Regions from separate parts of the Bacillus sp. FJAT-45350 genome, predicted to be linked through region 1. Evidence: riboswitches for the same ligand, from Rfam matches in the RefSeq annotation. Region 1 holds a riboswitch; each other region holds the start of a gene.
The links. A riboswitch is a leader RNA that binds a small molecule or an ion and turns the genes downstream of it on or off. The one in region 1 is predicted to bind thiamine pyrophosphate.

Region 1 (7,075 bases):
GGGTGGAATAGCATGTAATTGTGGTAAAACAGGATGTATCGAAACAATTGCTTCTGCTACAGGACTATCCCGTATGGCTACGGAAGGCTTAAACGGAAAAGGAACACAAAGTATATTAAAGAATGTATTTACTCAAAGAGGAAGACTCACAAGTAAAGATATTTTTGAAGCAGCAAAACAAAATGATCAGTGGGCTACAGAAGTGATTGATACAATGGCTTTCCACTTAGGTTTAGTGATAGCTAATTTAGCTAATTCTTTAAATCCTGAAAAAATTGTAATCGGTGGAGGCGTTTCGAAGGCAGGAGCTCTTTTATTAAAACCTTTGAATCACTATTTTCAACAGTTTGCTCTTTCTAGAGTCTCACAAAGCTTTAATATTACTATAGCTACTTTAGGTAATGATGCAGGTGTTATTGGAGGAGCATGGTTGGCGAAAGAAACGTTTAAATAAATGGATATGTTACGTTGTTAAAATAGACTGTGACTAGCGGTATTTTACTCACTATCTCCCCGTCAATACATAAAATAATAATAAGAAAATCTCTGAAAAGAGGGTAGTAAGATAGGATTCTAATGGAAAGAGTAAGGGTAATAAGCAATTAGTGAAATCTAAGTTAGTGCGAAAAATGAACTACTTTGGTACAATTAAGTTGTTTGTTTTTACAGAAATACACTTTGTTACGTAAGTTGTTATTTCTAGGAAAGCCGACTTTTCGGTTTAAACATTTGATTTAGCTAAAAGCTTTTATAATGCGAGGGGAATATACTATGGCGAACTATCGTGTTGAACGAGATTTATTAGGTGAAAAAGAGGTTCCAGCTGATGCTTATTATGGAATCCAGACGATGCGTGCAAAAGAGAATTTTCCAATTACAGGCTATCCACCACATGAAGAATTAATTAGAGCTTTCGGGTTTGTAAAAAAGGCTGCTGCATTAGCGAACAAAGATGTTGGAGTATTAAATGATAAAATTGCAGAAGCGATTGCTAGTGCATCAGAGGAAGTAGTAGAAGGGAAATACAATGACCATTTTATTGTCGATGCAATTCAAGGTGGAGCAGGTACTTCTTTTAATATGAATGCTAATGAAGTAATTGCCAATCGTGCAATTGAATTATTGGGTGGTAAGAAGGGTGAGTATGTGAAGGTCAGTCCAAATACTCATGTAAATATGGCCCAATCGACGAATGATGCCTTTCCGACAGCGATTCATATTGCATGCTTAAATTTAGCTAAAGGCTTAACAAAAGCACTTGAACAACTAATAGAAGCGATGAAGGAAAAAGAGAAAGAATTTGATGATGTTATTAAAATGGGTAGAACTCATTTACAGGATGCTGTTCCAATTCGCTTAGGTCAAGAATTCGGTGCGTATCGCCGAGTGTTAACTCGAGACCTAAGTAGATTAAACGGCTCGTTAAGTCATCTATATGAAATTAATATGGGTGCGACAGCTGTAGGTACTGGATTAAATGCAAAAACGGATTATATCAAAAAAGTGTCAAAATACCTGTCTGAAATAACTGAAATGCCTTTTAAAACAGCAGAGGATTTAGTAGATGCTACTCAAAATACAGATGCTTATACAGAGCTTTCAAGCGCCTTGAAAATCATGGCAATTAACTTATCAAAAATTGCAAATGACTTACGTCTAATGAGTTCAGGTCCGAGAACTGGTTTAAATGAAATCAATTTACCAGCTAGACAGCCTGGTTCATCAATCATGCCAGGTAAAGTAAATCCAGTTATGTGTGAGGTCATTAATCAAATTTCATTCCAAGTCATTGGAAATGATCACACGATAAGCATGGCATCAGAAGCAGGTCAATTAGAATTAAACGTAATGGAGCCAGTGTTAGTTTTCAATCTCCTTCAATCACTATCAATATTGCAAAACGGAATTGGTGTATTCCGAAAATACGCAATTGAAGGCTTAACTGCAAATATTGAGCATTGCAGAAACATGGTTGAAAGAAGTGTTGGGATCATTACAGCAATTAACCCTCACGTTGGTTATGAAGTAGCAACAAGAATTGCGAAAGAAGCAATTCAAACAGACAGACCGGTAAGGGAAATATGCTTAGAACGTGGTATTTTATCAGAGGAAGAGTTAAATGTAATATTAGACCCGAAAGAAATGACAAATCCAGGTATAGCTGGGGCAAAATATATTTATAACTAGCTTCTAAACCGAGGCTGTCTCAAAAGTGTGAATTCATGGCAATGACTCCTTACGCTACTCGTCATCTTATGAGAAAACCACTCACAGTATGACTTCAAAACATGTAGCGACTCCGCATTGCTTTGGGGGTGTCCCAAAAGGTAAATAACAACCTTTTGGGGCACCCCTTTTACATTATCGCTCTATCCTCAAAATATTTGTATGCTTCAACATAACGAGAGGTGTATGACAAAAGTGTGAAAAAATTATAAAAAAATCCTTTTGTTATTCATTGTTCAACATGTTAATAAATGAGATAATACTACAGAAAATAAGGTCAAGATTTAGATGCAAACGAAAAAAAATTATGGGAATTAAATAGAGGGTGGGTAAGTTGATAAAAGCTTTTGTATTTCTAATTATTATCCTTTTTCTATTTACTGCTTGTCAGCCTTCTACTGAAGTTCGTCCAATGCCCGCTTACGAACATGTAATTGTGAAAGAAAAGATCGCTTTTGCACCTTCTTTCAAACAGGACATACATACATTAAATGTGAATCCATATAGCTTTGTTGAAGTTAGTGAATGGTATAGTGATCGTGAACTTTTATACTTGAAAGATGAAAATGGTTTATCCATCATACAAAGGTTTGACTTGTACACAGGAGATAATACTATATTTTTTGAAGTTGATGAGCCTGTGCTGTATGTAGAGGCAAATAAGGATTATAGTCTATTTGCTATCCAAACTATTTCTTTGGAAAGTGAAAAATCCCCTTTATACATTGTTGATAGTGAGGGACAAGTTAGGTATCAATTTGATGATATTGGAGAGGATTACACAATTTACTGGAGTCAATATGAGGAGGATGAATTACTTATCGTAGCTTTCCTTCCTAATTGGGAATACTATGTGTATCATCTATCGATTGGAGAACAGTCATTAGCCCAATTAGAAATTGAACAAACGTATTTTCAATGGCTAACAGAAGATGAAGTTGGCTTTTTAGACTGGCCGTATGAGCCAAGCTACTATGCACCTTTAGTTTCTTATAATATTCATACAAAGGAAAAGCAAAAAGTAGACGATGAGATTTTGGCTTTTCTTTCGTTTCAAAATGATAAATATGTAACAGTTAAGGTTAACTCACCTACTGATGAACATTCCATTTATCGTTTCTATGAAAAAGGTGAAAAAATTAATGAAACAAAAGTGCCTGTATTAAATACGTTTTCTGAGCAGTGGTGGGTGCCATTTCATGCCTATTCAGATAACCTCTTTTACTATCTTCGCCCATTTCGTAGTGGAGATTTCTTTAACTACCGTGATGGATATACTCTTGTTTCATTCAATATTACGACGGGACAAGAAGAAAAAATTATTGTGGTAGATAACCATGCGCCAATAAAAATTTCTCCAAATGGTGATTGGATATTATACGGTCATAAATCAGAGCAGATTATTAATGTAAAAAATAAACTAATGAAGAAGCTAGTAAATATGTAAAGGCAATTTTGTTGTATTATTGTCCAAATCTGTCATAATGAAATTGTATATGAATAAGACTAGGGGTGTCTGCAATGAAACGTGGGCTGAGAAAAAGGTAGTAATCCTTTTACCCTTGAACCTGATCTGGAAAATACCAGCGTAGGAAAGTCGACTAATTGATGCTATTTAGCCGTAATCCACTTCGCTGGGTTACGGTTTTTTGATGGCTTAGGAACAAGTGAAAGCTTATTCAAAGAATTAAACAAAAGACCGCTTTGCGCTTTTTGTTCTTAGGTTAGTTCAAGTATTTTGCTGATAAGGAAGGGATAATTAATGAAGGATTTTAAGTTATATGCCATTACAGGTGAAGAATTTCATCCTGGACGAGACTTACTAACTGTTATGGAAGAAGCTATATTAGGTGGAGTTGATATTATTCAGCTTCGTGATAAATATAGTAGTAAGCGAGATGTACTAAAAAAAGCACAAGTATTGAGAGAGCTAACAAAAAAATATGGTGTTACTTTTATTGTAAATGATCATATAGATGTAGCTTTAGCTGTGGATGCTGACGGGATACATTTAGGACAAGACGATATTCCATTAGCTGAAGCAAGAAGAATTATGGGGAACAAAATAATTGGAATTTCTACACATGCGATTGAAGAAGCACTAGAAGCAGAAAAGGGCGGGGCTGATTATATCGGTGTTGGACCAGTATTCCCAACCAAAAGTAAGGTAGATGTAGTTGATCCAGTAACAACAGAGTATGTAAAGCAAGTGGCAAAGGAAATCAAAATTCCGTTTGTAGCTATTGGTGGCATTAAGCTTCATAATGTAGACCAGGTATTAGCTGCGGGAGCAAGTAGAATTTGTGCTGTAAGTGAGATAGTAGGAGCAGAGGATATTAAAAGTACTTGTGAATCATTTTTATCGAAAATTAACAGCGAGGCGAAATAACATGGAATTAATCATAAATGGTGAAGTCGAAAACATAGATGTAACAACATTAGATGAGGTAGTAAAGCATTATGGGTTAGAACAAAACCTCGTCGTAACTGAAGTGAATGGAAGTATCATTGATAGAAGCCAGTGGGAATCAACTAGTGTAGAGCCTGGAATGAAAATTGAACTGGTGCATTTCGTAGGAGGAGGGTGAACAACATGAAAAAAGATACGTTTGTTATTGGAGGAAAAGAGCTTTCTTCACGTTTTTTTATTGGGACAGGACGCTACCCAAATCCATTCGTTCAAAATGAGGCAATAAAGGCATCGGGAGCTGATGTACTTACATTTGCTATTCGTCGTGTAAACCTAGATGCCCCTGATGAGGATGCGATATTACAACATTTAGAAGGTCAAACATTTACATACCTTCCAAATACGTCAGGTGCAAAAAATGCAGAAGAAGCAATTCGTATAGCTAGATTAGCAAAGGCATCAGGACTTAGTGATTGGATTAAAGTGGAGATAAGTGTGAATGAAAAAACATTACTACCAGATCCGATCGAGACACTTAAAGCAACAGAAGTATTAGCAAATGAAGGCTTTGTTGTATTACCTTATACATCAGATGATCCAGTTATTTGTAAGCGGTTGGAGGAAGCAGGAGCTGCGGCAGTGATGCCAGGTGGTGCTCCAATTGGAACTGGTCTGGGGATTCTTAACCCTTATAACCTTGGATTAATTGTTGAAGAGGCTAATGTACCAATTATCGTTGATGCTGGATTAGGTTCAGCTTCTGACATTACTCAAGCAATGGAACTTGGAGTAGATGGTGTTTTAATGAATACACCTGTAGCAAAAGCAAAGGATCCTGTAAAAATGGCATTAGCGATGAAATATGCGATAGAAGCAGGACGACTTTCTTATTTAGCAGGACGTATCCCAAAGAAAAAGTATGCGACAGCTAGTAGTGGATTTGAATCATATATCTCAAAATAAGCAGAAAAAGAGAGAGTGAAACCAATGGGAGAACGTATTATCGTTTTAGGAGGAGGCATTGTTGGACTTGCGTCTGCATTCGAATGCCAAAGACGAGGGTTTGATGTCACTTTAGTTGAAAAAGTCAAATGTGGTGGACAAGCTTCAGGAGCGGCAGCTGGTATGCTTGCTCCTTATTCTGAAATTGGTGAAGATCCCGATGACTTTTTTCGCCTTTGTTTAGAAAGTTTAAACCTCTATCCTAAGTGGCAAGAGGAAGTTAAACATGTTTCGAAGCTAGACTTTGAATTTAGTAATTCTGGGAGCTTGCATTGTGTTTACCATGAAGCTGATTTGCTTGCACTTGAAACGAGACAGCAATGGCAAGGACAGTTTGGTGCAAAGGCTGAAATACTAGAAGGGGAACGACTCTTTTCATTAGAACCAGAGCTTTCTCGAGATATAATTGCAGCTATGCATTATCCACAAGAGAGTCATGTGTTTGCGCCAGATTATGTGAAGGCACTTGAAGAAGGTTGTAGAAATCTTGGAGTAGAAATTTTTGATGAGCTTGAAGAAGTGTATATTGAAAGTTGGAAAGAGGACGTTCAGCTAAAATCAAAGGACGGACAAGTATTTAAAGGAGACAAATTAATTGTCAGTAATGGAGCCTGGGCTAAAGAACTTGAGGATGTGTTTGGTTTAAATATCCCTGTTTATCCAATTCGTGGACAAATTTGCGCCTATGAAATTCCAGTTGGAAAAGTGGAGCATATCATTTATACAAGTCAAGGATACCTTGTCCCTAAAGCAAATGGAACACTTGTGAACGGGGCTTCAGAAGATATCGCAGGATTTAATACAACAGTGACTGAAAAGGGAATCAATCGTTTAACGAATTGGAATAAAAATGTCTTCCCTTTTCTAGCAAAAGAAAATCCTTTCCATACTTGGGCTGGATTACGTCCAGCAACTCAAGATGGGTTCCCTCTTATTGGAAAACTAGAAGGAGCTCCACACATTATTTTTGCAACAGGGCATTATCGTAACGGTATCTTATTAAGTGCAGTTACAGGAACAATTGTGGCGGATCTACTAGATGGTAAGCCAGACAGAGTTCCGTTAACATTATTTAAGCCAGAACGGTTTAGCTAAGGGGGGAAATGATATGTATAAGGCTCTTACAATAGCTGGATCTGATAGTGGTGGAGGAGCAGGCATTCAAGCAGACTTGAAAACATTTCAAGAATTAGATGTCTTTGGTATGACTGCAATAACAGCATTAACAGCTCAGAACACACTAGGTGTACACGGAGTTTATCCGCAACCGATAGAAGCAATTGAAGCTCAAATAGATGCAGTGTTATCTGATATTGGAACAGATGCTGTTAAAACAGGGATGCTTTTTTCTGCAGAGATTATTAAGCTAGTGGCAAAAAAGCTTAATGAATATAATGTGAAAAATATCGTTGTAGACCCTGTAATGATTGCCAAAGG
Region 2 (7,075 bases), 150 kb from region 1:
AGATGTTGAAGAAGAAAAATGGTTTACTGAAGATATTGAGTGGGTTAGAGACCATGACATTATGAAAGGTAAACCAGATGGTACGTTTTCACCTAACGAAGAAATGACTAGAGCACAAATGGCTACTTTAGTTAGAAACCTTGCTGAACAGGGCTATATTGATGTACCTGAAGATGAAGTAGAAGACGAGACACCAGGAGCAGATGAAACTCCAGGGGCAGACGAAACGCCAGGAGCAGATGAAACTCCAGGGGCAGACGAAACGCCAGGAGCAGATGAAACGCCAGGAGCAGATGAAACTCCAGGGGCAGATGAAACGCCAGGAGCAGATGAAACACCAGGAGCAGGCGAAACGCCAGCAGAGCAGTCTTAAAAAATGATTTTAAAAACCCCTTTAGTCAAGGCTAAAGGGGTTTAAACCTATTGATAAATCGTACTGCCTTTTTCACGAAATTCTTCTGATTTCTTTTGCATTTCTTTTTCTACGCTCTCAACTGTGAAGTTTTCTTTTTCTGCTTTATCACGAATGTCTTGAGTGATTTTCATACTACAGAACTTGGGACCACACATTGAGCAGAAATGTGCTGTTTTTGCTCCTTCTGCTGGTAATGTTTCATCATGAAAAGAGATTGCCTTTTCTGGGTCAAGTGATAGGTTAAACTGATCGTGCCAGCGGAATTCAAATCGAGCTTTTGAAAGAGCATCATCTCTTTTTTGAGCATTAGGATGTCCTTTTGCTAAATCAGCTGCATGAGCTGCTAATTTGTATGTAACAACTCCTTCACGTACATCTTCCTTATTAGGAAGTCCTAAATGTTCTTTCGGTGTGACATAGCAAAGCATCGCTGTTCCAAACCAACCAATCATTGCTGCACCAATAGCAGATGTAATGTGGTCATAGCCGGGTGCAATATCGGTTGTCAATGGACCTAATGTATAGAATGGTGCTTCGTTACAAATCTCTAGCTGTTTATCCATGTTTTCTTTGATTTTGTGCATTGGTACATGACCTGGTCCCTCAACCATTACTTGTACATCATGCTCCCAAGCAATTTTTGTTAATTCACCTAAAGTTTCAAGTTCAGCAAATTGAGCTTCATCATTTGCATCTGCAATTGACCCAGGGCGTAACCCGTCACCTAGTGAGAAAGCAATATCATATGTCTTCATAATTTCACAGATTTCTTCAAAATGAGTATATAAGAAGTTTTCTTCATGATGTGCAAGGCACCATGCAGCTAAGATAGAACCTCCTCTTGATACGATACCTGTAAGTCTGCTAGCTGTCATTGGAACGTAGCGAAGGAGGACACCAGCATGAATCGTAAAGTAGTCAACCCCTTGCTCTGCTTGCTCAATTAATGTATCACGGTACACTCCCCATGATAAATCCTCAGCTATGCCATTTACTTTTTCTAGTGCTTGATAAATCGGCACTGTTCCAATTGGAACAGGCGAGTTGCGGATAATCCATTCTCTTGTTGTATGGATATGTTTACCTGTTGATAAATCCATAATATTGTCAGCACCCCAACGAGTTGCCCATGTCATTTTTTCTACTTCTTCTTCGATTGAAGAGGTAACGGCAGAGTTTCCAATATTAGCATTGATTTTTGTATGGAAGTGACGTCCGATAATCATAGGCTCACTTTCAGGATGATTAATATTTGCAGGTATTATTGCACGTCCATTTGCAACTTCAGAGCGAATAAATTCAGGCTCTAGTCCCTCACGTATTGCGATAAACTCCATTTCAGGAGTAATAATACCTTTTCTTGCATAGTGAAGTTGAGTAACATTCTTTCCTTTTTTTGCTCTGATTGGTTTTCGGTGTGATGTATCAAATCTTTCTACTTCAAATGAACGTTCTTCTGTTTGAAAGCCATTATCCTCTGGTTTCGTACTTCTTCCTTCATATTCTTCTACATCTCCACGCTCTAGAATCCAGTTGCGGCGTAATTGAGGTAATCCTTTACGAACATCAACAATGTGATCAGGGTCTGTATATAAACCACTTGTGTCGTATACACGTAGAGGTTCATTTTGTTCTTCAATATCGTTTCGTACAGTTGGGCTCAGTTTGATTTCACGGAAAGGTACACGAATATCCTCTCTTGAACCTGTTTCATACACCTTTGTACTGTTTGGGAATGGGGGCATCAATGATACATTTTTTTCTTTCATAGACATAAAAAAATCCTCCTTCATATTGTTCAAAATAATTTGAACCATCTAGACAGGAGGAGGGGGTTTTAGGATATTTACACAGTAAAACACTATGATGATACGTCGTCAAAAAACAAAAAGACCGCTAGCAAGCGGTCGAATAGATAGACGTATTCCTAAGAATAATCCCTCCGCTAGCATTACCTAGATCAGGTTCCCGGTCGATAGCAGTGTCAGCTATCCTCTCAGCTTGTTACTCTCAAGCTCCCGTTTCTTCATTTACAATATTATCCTAACAGATTGAAAGAATACTAGCAAGGAAAAATTTTGTGTAAATGTGAATGGATGTACAATATTTTCTTAATTTAACTTTGAAAGGATACGTCTGACAGTGAAGTGAGTTATATGATGATATAACCAACCTCCTCAACGGCTTCGACAAAGTCTGATACATCCGCTATTTCTTCATTGTATTGAACTTTAATTGTCTTTTCCTCTAAGCTTCCCTTTGCTTCATTTACACCTTCTACTGATTTAATTGCCGTTTCTACAGTTGTAAGGCAATTACCACAGCTCATTTTTTCTACTTGTAGAGAAATTGTTTTCATTGTTCTTCACTCCTGTCTTTTACTTTACTTGCCATTATTCTTTTGAGAAAGGTTGATTTCTATACTTATTGCTTTAGAAAAGGAGATTATAGATATAATTTTTAAAAAATAATGAAAATTACTAAGAAGTTTAGTATAAATAAAGAGAATATAAAATTTAATCTGTTTTAGAAAAGGAGTTGTGCCATATCTCGATCATTTAAGAGTGATTGTAACTGTATAAGGATAATTTTAAGCGATATCGTTGTCAGTTAGTCTGAAGGGGATATATACCAGCACAACCCAATTAAGGCTTATTATGAAGCTTTGCAAACAAATTTTCCCTATGGTAAATTTAAAACAACTTAAGGAGCTCGAGTGCGAAGTGAGTCCGACGCTTGTTAGGAGTTAATTTGTTGTCTTAGTTGTGCAATATAATATAGAGACAAAGGTTGTACACATTAGCGAATTAGACTCAATACCAAGAGATTTTTTTGAGTATTCACAAACTTTAAAATAAAACATTATAGGAGCTGGGAGAAGAGATGAAAGTAGCAAAATTTGGTGGTTCATCAGTAGCAAGTGCGGAACAAATTAGAAAGGTATCAGCGATTATTACAGACGATCCAGAACGAAAAGTAGTTGTCGTTTCTGCACCGGGAAAGCGTAGTGACGAAGATACGAAAGTAACGGATTTATTAATACAATTAGGAGAAGCTCACTTAAGTGGTGCATCCACAGAAAAGGAACTAGCAGCTGTTGTTGGTCGTTATGCAGATATAGCCAAGGGCTTAGAGCTATCTCATGAGATTATTGAAACAATTGAGGCGGATTTAAAAGAAAGATTAAGCTTTGATACAACAAATCAAGGGAAGTTTATGGATTTAATCAAAGCGAGTGGTGAAGATAACAATGCAAAATTAATTGCATTCTATTTGCAAAGTAGTGGAATTGAAGCTCACTATATTTGCCCACTGAAGGCAGGTTTACTAGTAAGTGATGAACCAGGAAATGCTCAAGTACTACCAGAGGCATATGACAATTTATTTCAATTAAGAGAGCAATCAGGAATTCTTATTTTCCCAGGCTTCTTTGGCTACTCACCTGAGGGGACTCTCGTGACATTCCCTCGTGGAGGATCAGACATTACAGGCTCAATCTTAGCAGCGGGTATTGATGCGGAACTTTATGAAAACTTTACTGATGTAGATTCAGTTTACGCAGCAAACCCGAAAGTGGTTGAAAATCCTGTAGAAATTATGAAAATGACTTACCGTGAAATGAGAGAGCTTTCTTATGCTGGCTTCTCTGTTTTCCATGATGAAGCATTAATCCCAGCTTTCCGTAAGAAGATTCCTGTATGTATTAAGAATACAAACAATCCGAGTGCCAGAGGAACAATGATCATTGCTGAGCGTGAATATGAAGCGAATCCAGTTATCGGTATTGCGAGTGATTCGGGCTTCTGTACAATTTACGTTCGTAAATACTTAATGAATCGTGAAGTTGGATTTGGTCGTCGTTTACTTCAAATTATTGAAGATGAAGGTATCTCATATGAGCATATTCCATCAGGGATTGATGATACATCAGTTATCCTTGAACAGGCTCAATTAGATGGTGAAAAAGAACACCGCATCATTGAACGTATTAAAACTGAGCTCGAGGTTGATGACGTGTTCATCGAGCGTGATTTTGCGATGATTATGATCGTAGGTGAAGGCATGCATAATACAGTTGGTATTGCAGCAAGAGCAACAGATGCACTTTACCGAGCTGAAGCAAATATTGAAATGATTAACCAAGGATCATCAGAAGTTAGTTTAGTATTTGGTGTTCATGAAGAGGACGCTGACCGCGCAGTTAGTGAACTATATAAAGAATTCTTCGGAGCTTGTAAAGAGAATTGCATTCAATAAGTATAAACAAAAAAAGCACTGAGCAAATTTTTGCTCAGTGCTTTTTCTCTAACCGTAAAACGATTTCCTTCAATTCACGTATTTCTTGTTTTAAATCTGCCATTTCTTGTTTCTTCTCATCTTTTTCAGCCTTTTTAATATCAGCTTGTTCTAATTCATTTGCCTTTTCGACGTTACTTACAATAACTCCAATAAAGAGGTTAAAGACAATAAAGGTCCCAACTAGGATAAAGAGTACAAAATAAATCCAAGACCAAGTAAGCTGTTCAAATATCGGTCTCATAACTCCACTTGCCCATGATTCTAGTGTAACTACTTGGAAAAGTGTTAATAAGGATAGTTGTAAGTTACCGAAATATTCGGGTGCAACTTCTGCAAATAGCATCGTACCAGTAACAGCAAAAATATAAAAGATAATGCTCATTAAAATAAGAATGTTTCCTAAAGCAGGAATTGTTAATAATAACGCGTCTACTAGACGGCGCAAGGATGGAATGACTGATATTGCACGCAATACACGAAGAACACGTAGTATACGAAGCACTGTAATAAAATGTGCTCCTACAAAAATATGTCCACTTGCTACAATAATAAAGTCAAACCAGTTCCAACTATTTGTAAAAAACTTTTTGGTCGGTGTTGTAGCTATTAATCTCAAAGCTATTTCAACTGTAAATATCCATAATAGGACTCTATCGGCATATTCAAACCATTCCATGTGTGTTTGATAAAGATTTGGGTAAGTTTCTAAACCAACAACAATCGCATTTATAAGAATTAGTGTTATAACTGTTGCTGAGAAAGCAGCATGATTGACAATTTTTAAACAGAATTCTGAAGCAGTGTTCTTTTTATTAGAAGGCTGTATTTGCTTATTTTCATTTTCCATCTAATGCCCTCCTTAACTAGTTACGCATTATTCCTAATGATTCATAGAATCAGTATATTAATAGACAACACTATTAATAATACTAAATTTTTATTAATAGATAAAGGTAAATTTCTCAAAATGGTTCTACACATTTTCTAGTTGTATGACTATTAGTTGACCATTAATGTTGATCTGTTACAATTTTAGAAGATCTTGATTTACCAATGGATGAGAGGGGTAAAAAATGAATAATCAATTTGAGGTGCTTATTGTTGGGGCTGGTCTATCAGGTTTAATGGCAGCACAAACATGTAAGGAACAAGGAATTAGCTACATTGTGTTAGATAAAGGGAGAAGTGTAGGGGGACGCATGGCGACACGCCGAATTGCTGGTGGTAAGGCTGACCACGGTGCTCAGTTTTTTACGGCAAGAAGTGAAACAATGAAGACACTTGTACAAAATTGGAAAGAGAAAGATTTAATTAACGTGTGGTCAAATGGATTTCATCAAATGGAAGGGAAATCAATTGCTGTTGAACACGATGGATATCCTCGATATGTTGGAACAAATGGTATGAATGCTCTTATGAAGGATATTGCAAAGGATTTACATACAGTTGTAGGTCAAAAGGTAGAAAAAATTAGTGAAATAGATGGACGTTGGAAAGTAACTGCAATTGATACTAGTTGCAGTGAAGAGGTTACTTACAAAGCTAACAAGCTAATATTAACCGCTCCTGTTCCACAATCGCAGCAACTACTTGAAGCGGGTGGTGTAAAGCTTGAGAAAAAAGTGATCAAAGAGCTGAATGATGTATCTTATTATCCTTGCTTATGTGCAATTGTGGCACTAGATAAACGAACAACTATTCCTAGTCCAGGTGGGATTCAAGTAGGTGAAGGTATGCTAGCGTTCATTGGAGATAATGAACAAAAAGGAATCTCAGAATCTACAGTTGTAACAATACATGGCTCTGAACAATGGTCTAAATACAATTATGAAAGAGATAGTGAAGAAATTTTAGATGAGCTGATTGAAGCAGTTAAGCCTTTACTGGGTGAGGGTGAAATCATTGAAAAAAGGCAGTTAATGCGTTGGTTATATTCAAAGCCTGAAATTTTACATCCAGAGGAGTATTTAGGTACAGTAACACCTGCTCCAGTAGTATTTACAGGAGATATTTTTAAACGAGGAAAAGTTGAAGGTGCGATTTTATCAGGGTTAAGTGGGGTTAATTGGATTTTAAAACAACATTAATAAACGCGTAAAGAAGTCATCCTATTGGGGATGGCTTTTTACATTTTATTTTATCGTTATAGAAAGTGGTTGGCTAAATACTTACAACATAAATTCATGTATAATCAAATTAATGATAAAAAATGTAAATTAAGGTGAGGGGACGTATGGTTCAGTATCAATCAACACAACTATTAAAGCAATACGAACAATTATTAAGTGGAGTCGGAAAAGCATCAAATCAATTGCTAGTTTCAGAAAATATACAAGAAGGAATGAACTTTGCACTACAAGC
Region 3 (7,075 bases), 1.4 Mb from region 1:
TTCGATTACTTCAAATTCCAGAATGGTATCCCCTTCTATTAACGACGTAATAGGAGACTGAAGTGCTAAATGCTTATTTTTTTCAATGGATTCCTTTAAGTGCTCAACTTGTCGCTCCCCTGCTTCACCACAATTCATTTCACGATATAGCTTTTCAAAAAACTCCACTCTCATTGTTAGAAACTCTTGGTCTCGTTTCACCCTTGGAATCGCATCAGGATGAGCATACACTGGTATGTCATGCTGTTTTGTCAATCGATTCACTAGCCCTACATGATCACCGTGATGGTGGGTTAGTAGGATTTCTGTCATATCACGAACAGACAACCCTTGTTCAGCCAATGACTTTTCTAAACTAGTCCAACATGCCTCATTATTAACTCCCGCATCTAGTAGACTTAATCCGTTCAAATGCTTCACTACATAAAAATTATACGTTTCAAGACTACCCTTCGTTGGCACACTTATCGGATAGACCGTATATCCATCCCTCTCTAGTCGATTCATCAACAACACATCCTCATTTACTCATGTTTACATTATTGTACAGTATACTAGCTGATTTCTAAAAGGATATACAAATAAAGCAGATTTACAGTTATTTCTTAGGATTTTTGTTACACTTGTATTTAAGCATTGTATTTCTACATGAGGTGATAGTGTGAAGCTAAAAAAGATAATCTTATTAGCAAGCTTACTTGTTTTCCTAACAGGTTTCTTATATTTTCAAAATAACTCAATTGTAATAACAGAAAAAACAATTCACTCATCGACACTACCAGAATCGTTTAATGGGTTTCAGATTGCCCACTTATCAGACTTACATAATAAAAGCTTTGGTGACAATCAACATCGTTTAATTCATAAGGTTGAGCAGACAAATCCTGACGTCATTGTCTTTACCGGGGATTTAGTTGGTTGGCAAAAGGATGGGCTCGATGCAGGAATCCTATTGATGGAAAAATTAGTAGAAATCGCCCCTACTTATTTTGTAACTGGAAACCATGAGAAATGGGCGATGAACGAATACTCTCTTGAATCACAATTGGTAGGCTTAGGTGTTAGATTCCTTAGAGAGGAACTAGAGATGATTTCAATAGATGGGGAGATGATTCAACTTATCGGCATTGACGACCGGCCTGGCTTTCATCTGAGCGAGATAGAGGATGGTATATTAGAAGGAGTGAATTTAACTCTTTTAGAAAAAGCACTAGAAAATGAGTTTTCTATTCTTCTAGCACATCGACCAGAGATATTTTCTCTTTATTCAGAGTATGACGTTGATTTAGTGTTTTCAGGACATGCTCACGGAGGTCAAATCAGACTTCCCTTTATCGGCGGTCTCTTCTCTCCTAATCAAGGCATATTGCCACCCTATACGTCCGGTAGTTATAACCAAAACAACACAACGATGATTGTGAATAGAGGACTTGGAAACAGCTCTTTTCCATTCAGAATATTCAACCGCCCCGAAATCGGTCTCATCACATTAACCCTAGAATGAACATATAAAAAGTAAGAGATTGGGAAAAAACAAGTTTAAGTAATAGCATTGGCTTCACTCGCCACAAGCCCGTTGTGAAAAAAACACTCACAACGGTCTTTTAAAAGATGGTGGCGGTGAAGCTCATTGCATCGAGGGTGAGACACAAGGAAAAAAACAACCTTTTGTCTCACCCTCTTCCATTCATTATTCATAACCCATCATTCATAATTAATTTTTCTCGTCCATCGGCCACATTGCTTCATTATAAGACATATCCCAGAACATGTATTCAAAACGAGTTGTATTTAAGAAGATTTCCTCTAGCTTTTTAAGTTCTACTTCCTTCATGCCATCTGTTAATTCATCTAGTAAATTAATCGTCCAATCCGTTAATTCGCTAAATTCTTTCGAGCTATACATTTCAATCCATTCACCGTAAAATTCATGATCCGCAGCGCCTGGAATTTGATTTAGCTCTTTACCAATCTCATTATAACTCCACATGCAAGGTAAAAGTGCAGCAACTAAATCCGCTAATGTTCCATTTTGACCAACATGTAGCATGTAATGAGTATATGCTAACGTTGTCGGCGAAGGCTTCGCTGTTTCTAATTCCTCTTCAGATATCTCAAATTTCTTTGCATATTGACGATGCAGAGACATTTCTTCATTTAATGTAGAGTCTAATAGATTTGCAAATTTCCCCATTGTCTCAACATCCGTTGCTTTAATTGCCCCAAGAGCAAATAGCTTCGCATAATCAATTAAATATAAATAATCTTGAATCATGAAAAAACGAAACTTATCCTTATCTAACGTACCATCACCTATTCCTTTAACAAATGGATGATTATGATTTTTTCTCCATATTGGCTGTAATTCCGTATGTAATCGTTGACTAAATTTCATCTCTAAACACTCCTCATTATCGTTTTGTGTGACTCCAATCATATATAAACTTCACTAATACTTTTGTAAACTCTAGTAACTGTTCAATTGACACTTGTTCATTAACAGAGTGAGCATTTTGTAAATCTCCTGGACCATAAATAACAGTAGGGATTCCTGCATCTCCTAACCAGCCACCATCTGTTACGGTTGGAGAGACATCAATAATTGAATCTTTTCCTAATACAGTATCATGAGTTTTTGCTAGTAACTGCACCCCAGCATGAGTAGGATCAACTTCTAAAGAAGGAAAAATTTCTCCACGGTCCTCAATCATTGACGTTCCTCCCCAAGTAAATGTTGGAGGGTTCTCTCTTAACCATGGGTCACCTTTTGCTACATTTAAAATATGCTCTTCAATTTCCTTTGAAACGTCTTCATATGTTTCATTCGGATAATAATGAACTGTAATCCAAAGTCTGCACTCGTCCGCTATAAAAGCTGCATGACGTCCACCTTCAATAACTGCTGGATTAATCGTATTGGTCCCTGGTAAAAAACCTGGATAACTTTTTGTGACAGCCCAATGCCTTTCTAGTTCTTGCAATCCTGCTATCACCTTCATCATCTTCTCGATTGCACTTGCTCCGAAAAGCTTTCCACCCGCATGGATCATATTTCTTCTTGTTGCATCATGGAAAGTCTGACTGCTTTTTACTGTAACCCAACCTGTAATGACTCCACCTTGACCTTGAATATGCAAATCACTCGTATCAACCACAAGGGCAAAGTCAGCGTCATAACCACGTTTACAGCATTCTAGTGTACCCGCCTCGCCTACCTCTTCTCCTATGACTGATTGAAAAATAATATCTCCTGGTAAATCAATTCCTTGTTCCTTTAAAAGAGTTAGAGCAAAAATTGCCCCCGCTAATCCACCCTTCATATCAGCTGCACCGCGGCCTATAACAACTCCGTCTCTTACAATAGGCGTGAACGGGTCTTTTTCCCACTCTTCATCTTCATTTACCTCCGCAACATCCATATGTCCATTGATTATTAAGCTTTTATGCTGAGTGTTATTTGTTCCTTTTCGTACACCTACAACATTTGGATCATTCGGATATACATCCCACATATCAATGTTAAACCCTAATTTTTCTAGCAAATCCGCAACATATAATTGAGCCTCTTTCGTATTTCTCGCTGGTGGTGCCGGAGTTTCAAATGAAATAAGTGTTTTGAGTAATTCAATTAATTCTTCCTGTCTTTCTTCTACTTGGTGTAACACAGCCTTTAATCTTTCAGTCATGTATTTGCCTCCAATAAATAAAAAACCACTTCACCATATGGCAAGAAGTGGTTGTCAGTTTCAACTTTAAATCAAAAAACTGATAGGTTCGTACACTTCTTCCCTACGCTAGTATGAACTAGATCAGGTAATAAGGGTATGACATTTAGTCATTCTCAGCTAGATAGCACCCCTAGAGTGGTTTATATTAAGTTTTTTCCTTATAATAGTTGTAACATAATCGATTGAAGTGTTCAAACAATTCAATTCATTATCAGTCGACTTTTTCAATCAAGCTTCTTATTTAGTAACAGAATTATAGACACATATGAGTCCTCCTTTTTACTAAACTATAGAGGCTTATATATAGGAACTGTAGAAATTCACAAGAAAAAGGGATAATAGTCGGTTTCAAATACCTACATTTCCCTTTTCTTTGATTTTATCTTCTATTTATAAAATGTCACGAACTATTTTCCAGATTAACAGAAAATTTAATCTACACAGTCTTATTTTCAGCGACTACACGTTAATTCCTTAATTTATTTTTCATAATTGATCTTCATTTTATCTGCTGATAGTTTTGCATTTTCCCGTGCACTTTCAACAGTTTCTGCTGTATGTAGAACGACCGCCATACGACGCCCTATCTTCGTTTCAGGCTTTCCAAAAAGCCTTACTTGTGTACGAGGTATTTCTAAAGCATCCTCTACACCACATATTTGATAATCCTTACTTTCTTCCCAAGCTTTAATAGTTCTACTTGCTCCTGGTGAGAGTAAACGGATTTCAGGAATCGGAAACCCTAATATTGCTCGAATGTGAAGGGCAAATTCTGATAGTTCTTGAGTAGCCAGAGTAACCATGCCTGTATCATGTGGACGAGGAGAAACTTCACTAAAATAAATTCCCTTATCTGTAATGAACAGCTCCACTCCAAATAAACCATAGCCACCTAATGCAACGGTAACTTTCTTTGCTACCTCTTCTGCTTCTGTAATTTGCCCCTCTGTCATAACATGTGGTTGCCAAGACTCAATATAATCACCATCTTCTTGTACATGACCAATTGGCGCACAATAAGAAGTACCAGAAACCGACCGAACCGTTAAAAGCGTAATTTCCGATTCAAAGTGAATAAATTCTTCAACGATGACACGAGTTTTCTTTGCTCGCGCACCTTCTAATGCAATCGTCCAAGACTTTTCAACATCCTCAATTGTATGGCATACACTTTGACCTTTACCAGATGAACTCATAATCGGTTTTATTACACACGGTGTTCCAATTTCCTTAACAGCTAATTCTAATTCCTCTAAAGTGTCTGCAAAAGCGTATTTTGCTGTTGGTAACCCTAACTCTTCACTAGCAAGACGGCGAATCCCTTCACGATCCATCGTTAACTTTGTTGCCTTAGCTGTAGGAACAACATGTAGGCCTTCTTGCTCTAATTCTAGTAATGTGTCTGTAGCAATTGCTTCAATTTCAGGAACGATATAATCAGGCTGTTCATCTTCAATAATTCGACGCAGCTCTTCCCCGTCTAACATATCGACTACATAAGAACGGTGCGCCACCTGCATAGCTGGAGCATGTTCATAACGGTCGACAGCTATTGTCTCAACTCCTAAACGTTGTGCCTCTATGACAACTTCCTTCCCTAACTCACCAGAACCTAATAACATGACTTTCTTTGATTTGTTGCTTAACGGTTGTCCATACATATGTAATTTCCCCTTTATTCGTTTATAATGCAAATAATATCGTAGAAATCCATAACTTACAAGGTTCACAAATGATAATAAACGAATGTTTCTATAAAAAACATAAATAAAGTTCGTTATCTCTGCATATTATTTCTTCAAGTCAAAATCAGATAAATGGATAATAAAGGGGTAAAAAGATATAATATATAGGAACTGTTTTTATTTTTAAGATTGAGGGTGAAATTATGAGTGTACATATTAATGCAAAACAAGGTGAAATTGCTGATAAGATTTTATTACCTGGAGACCCTTTACGAGCAAAGTATATTGCGGAAACTTTTTTAGAGAATCCGAAACAATATAATGAAGTTCGAGGGATGCTAGGTTTTACAGGTACGTATAAAGGTGAGAAGGTTTCAGTTCAAGGAACAGGAATGGGTGTACCGTCTATTTCTATTTATGTCCACGAACTGATTAACGAATATAATGTAAAATCATTAATTCGTGTAGGAACATGCGGGGCTTTCTTAGATGACGTTCATGTTCGAGATGTTATTCTCGCTATGTCGGCATCAACTGATTCTGCAGTAAACAAAGTTCAGTTTAAAGGATTAGATTATGCTCCAACTGCTAATTTTGATTTGTTGAAAAATGCATATGACGTAGTGAAACAAAGTGGCAAAAAGGTACATGTAGGTAATGTATTTACGAGTGACTGTTTCTACGATAATGACGAACAGTTCGTGCCTCTTCTAGCTAAGCACGGCTCACTAGCTGTTGAGATGGAGTCATCTGCTCTTTATACAATTGCTGCTCGCTATAAAGCAAAAGCACTATCCATTCTTACTGTTAGTGACCATCTCATTACAGGTGAACAAACTACTTCTGAAGAACGACAATTAACATTTAATCAAATGATTGAGATAGCACTTGATACAATTATTAGTGAATAATCTAAAACCGTTAAGATCTAACCATTTAGGATCTTAACGGTCTTTTATTTTATTTTACTTTTCTTTAATTGTGTCGAAACATTATATCAAAAGGAGTAGTTTATGCGATATCAATTTTGTCCTAAATGCGGAGGAAAACTTACTATAAATAGTGAACAGGATAAGAATAAACCAAAGTGCGTTGACTGTGGATTTGTATTCTATCAAAATCCAATTGTTGGCGTTGCGGCGATTGTTATTAAAAATAAGCAGGTTCTCTTAGGAAAACGTAACATTAGCTATAAAGACAAATGGTGCATTCCGTGTGGTTACGTTGAATACGATGAGGATGTGAAAGAAGCTGTTATTAGGGAGTTTAACGAAGAAACTGGAATTGAAATTAACGTCCAACGCGTCTATGAAGTCCATTCAAACTTCCATAACCCAAAACAACAGACAGTCGGAATTTGGTTTTTAGCAGAAGAAATTGGAGGAAGCCTTCAAGCAAACGACGATTTAAGTGAAGTAAATTATTTCTCTTATTCTGATTTACCAGAACTAGCTTTCGAAACAGACAAACTAGTTTTAGATAAGCTAAAAGCAGAAGGATATATTGACTAAAAAGTAGGATCTATCAGGGTTCTGCTTTTTAGTCCACTCTCCTTTTGATCACAACTATAAAATAACTAATCTCACTATTATTCAATATTGGCAGAATATGTGAAGCGATAAGAAGCTTGGTTTAAATTATTCTATGCCATCTTTCGAGAAG

Region 2: it holds a riboswitch for thiamine pyrophosphate, as region 1 does, so the genes downstream of both, thiC (phosphomethylpyrimidine synthase ThiC) here and thiE (thiamine phosphate synthase) in region 1, are expected to answer to the same signal.
Region 3: it holds a riboswitch for thiamine pyrophosphate, as region 1 does, so the genes downstream of both, CD003_RS04620 (acetylornithine deacetylase) here and thiE (thiamine phosphate synthase) in region 1, are expected to answer to the same signal.

What each region holds. Positions count from the first base shown of each region.
Region 1 is NZ_NISU01000001.1:2,271,161-2,278,235, reverse strand. It holds gene CD003_RS11485 (ROK family glucokinase) at 1-454, shown strand, start outside; gene aspA (aspartate ammonia-lyase) at 772-2,187, shown strand; gene CD003_RS11475 (hypothetical protein) at 2,561-3,673, shown strand; TPP riboswitch at 3,725-3,838, shown strand; gene thiE (thiamine phosphate synthase) at 3,989-4,615, shown strand; gene thiS (sulfur carrier protein ThiS) at 4,617-4,814, shown strand; gene CD003_RS11460 (thiazole synthase) at 4,820-5,599, shown strand; gene thiO (glycine oxidase ThiO) at 5,624-6,733, shown strand; gene thiD (bifunctional hydroxymethylpyrimidine kinase/phosphomethylpyrimidine kinase) at 6,747-7,075, shown strand, end outside.
Region 2 is NZ_NISU01000001.1:2,125,172-2,132,246, reverse strand. It holds gene CD003_RS22085 (S-layer homology domain-containing protein) at 1-373, shown strand, start outside; gene thiC (phosphomethylpyrimidine synthase ThiC) at 421-2,190, opposite strand; TPP riboswitch at 2,336-2,447, opposite strand; gene CD003_RS10685 (heavy-metal-associated domain-containing protein) at 2,568-2,774, opposite strand; gene CD003_RS10680 (aspartate kinase) at 3,299-4,672, shown strand; gene CD003_RS10675 (ion transporter) at 4,707-5,561, opposite strand; gene CD003_RS10670 (NAD(P)/FAD-dependent oxidoreductase) at 5,788-6,801, shown strand; gene CD003_RS10665 (PAS domain-containing hybrid sensor histidine kinase/response regulator) at 6,948-7,075, shown strand, end outside.
Region 3 is NZ_NISU01000001.1:916,034-923,108, reverse strand. It holds gene CD003_RS04635 (MBL fold metallo-hydrolase) at 1-507, opposite strand, end outside; gene CD003_RS04630 (metallophosphoesterase) at 662-1,504, shown strand; gene tenA (thiaminase II) at 1,715-2,395, opposite strand; gene CD003_RS04620 (acetylornithine deacetylase) at 2,412-3,686, opposite strand; TPP riboswitch at 3,770-3,870, opposite strand; gene purT (formate-dependent phosphoribosylglycinamide formyltransferase) at 4,208-5,389, opposite strand; gene deoD (purine-nucleoside phosphorylase) at 5,617-6,324, shown strand; gene CD003_RS04605 (NUDIX hydrolase) at 6,427-6,924, shown strand.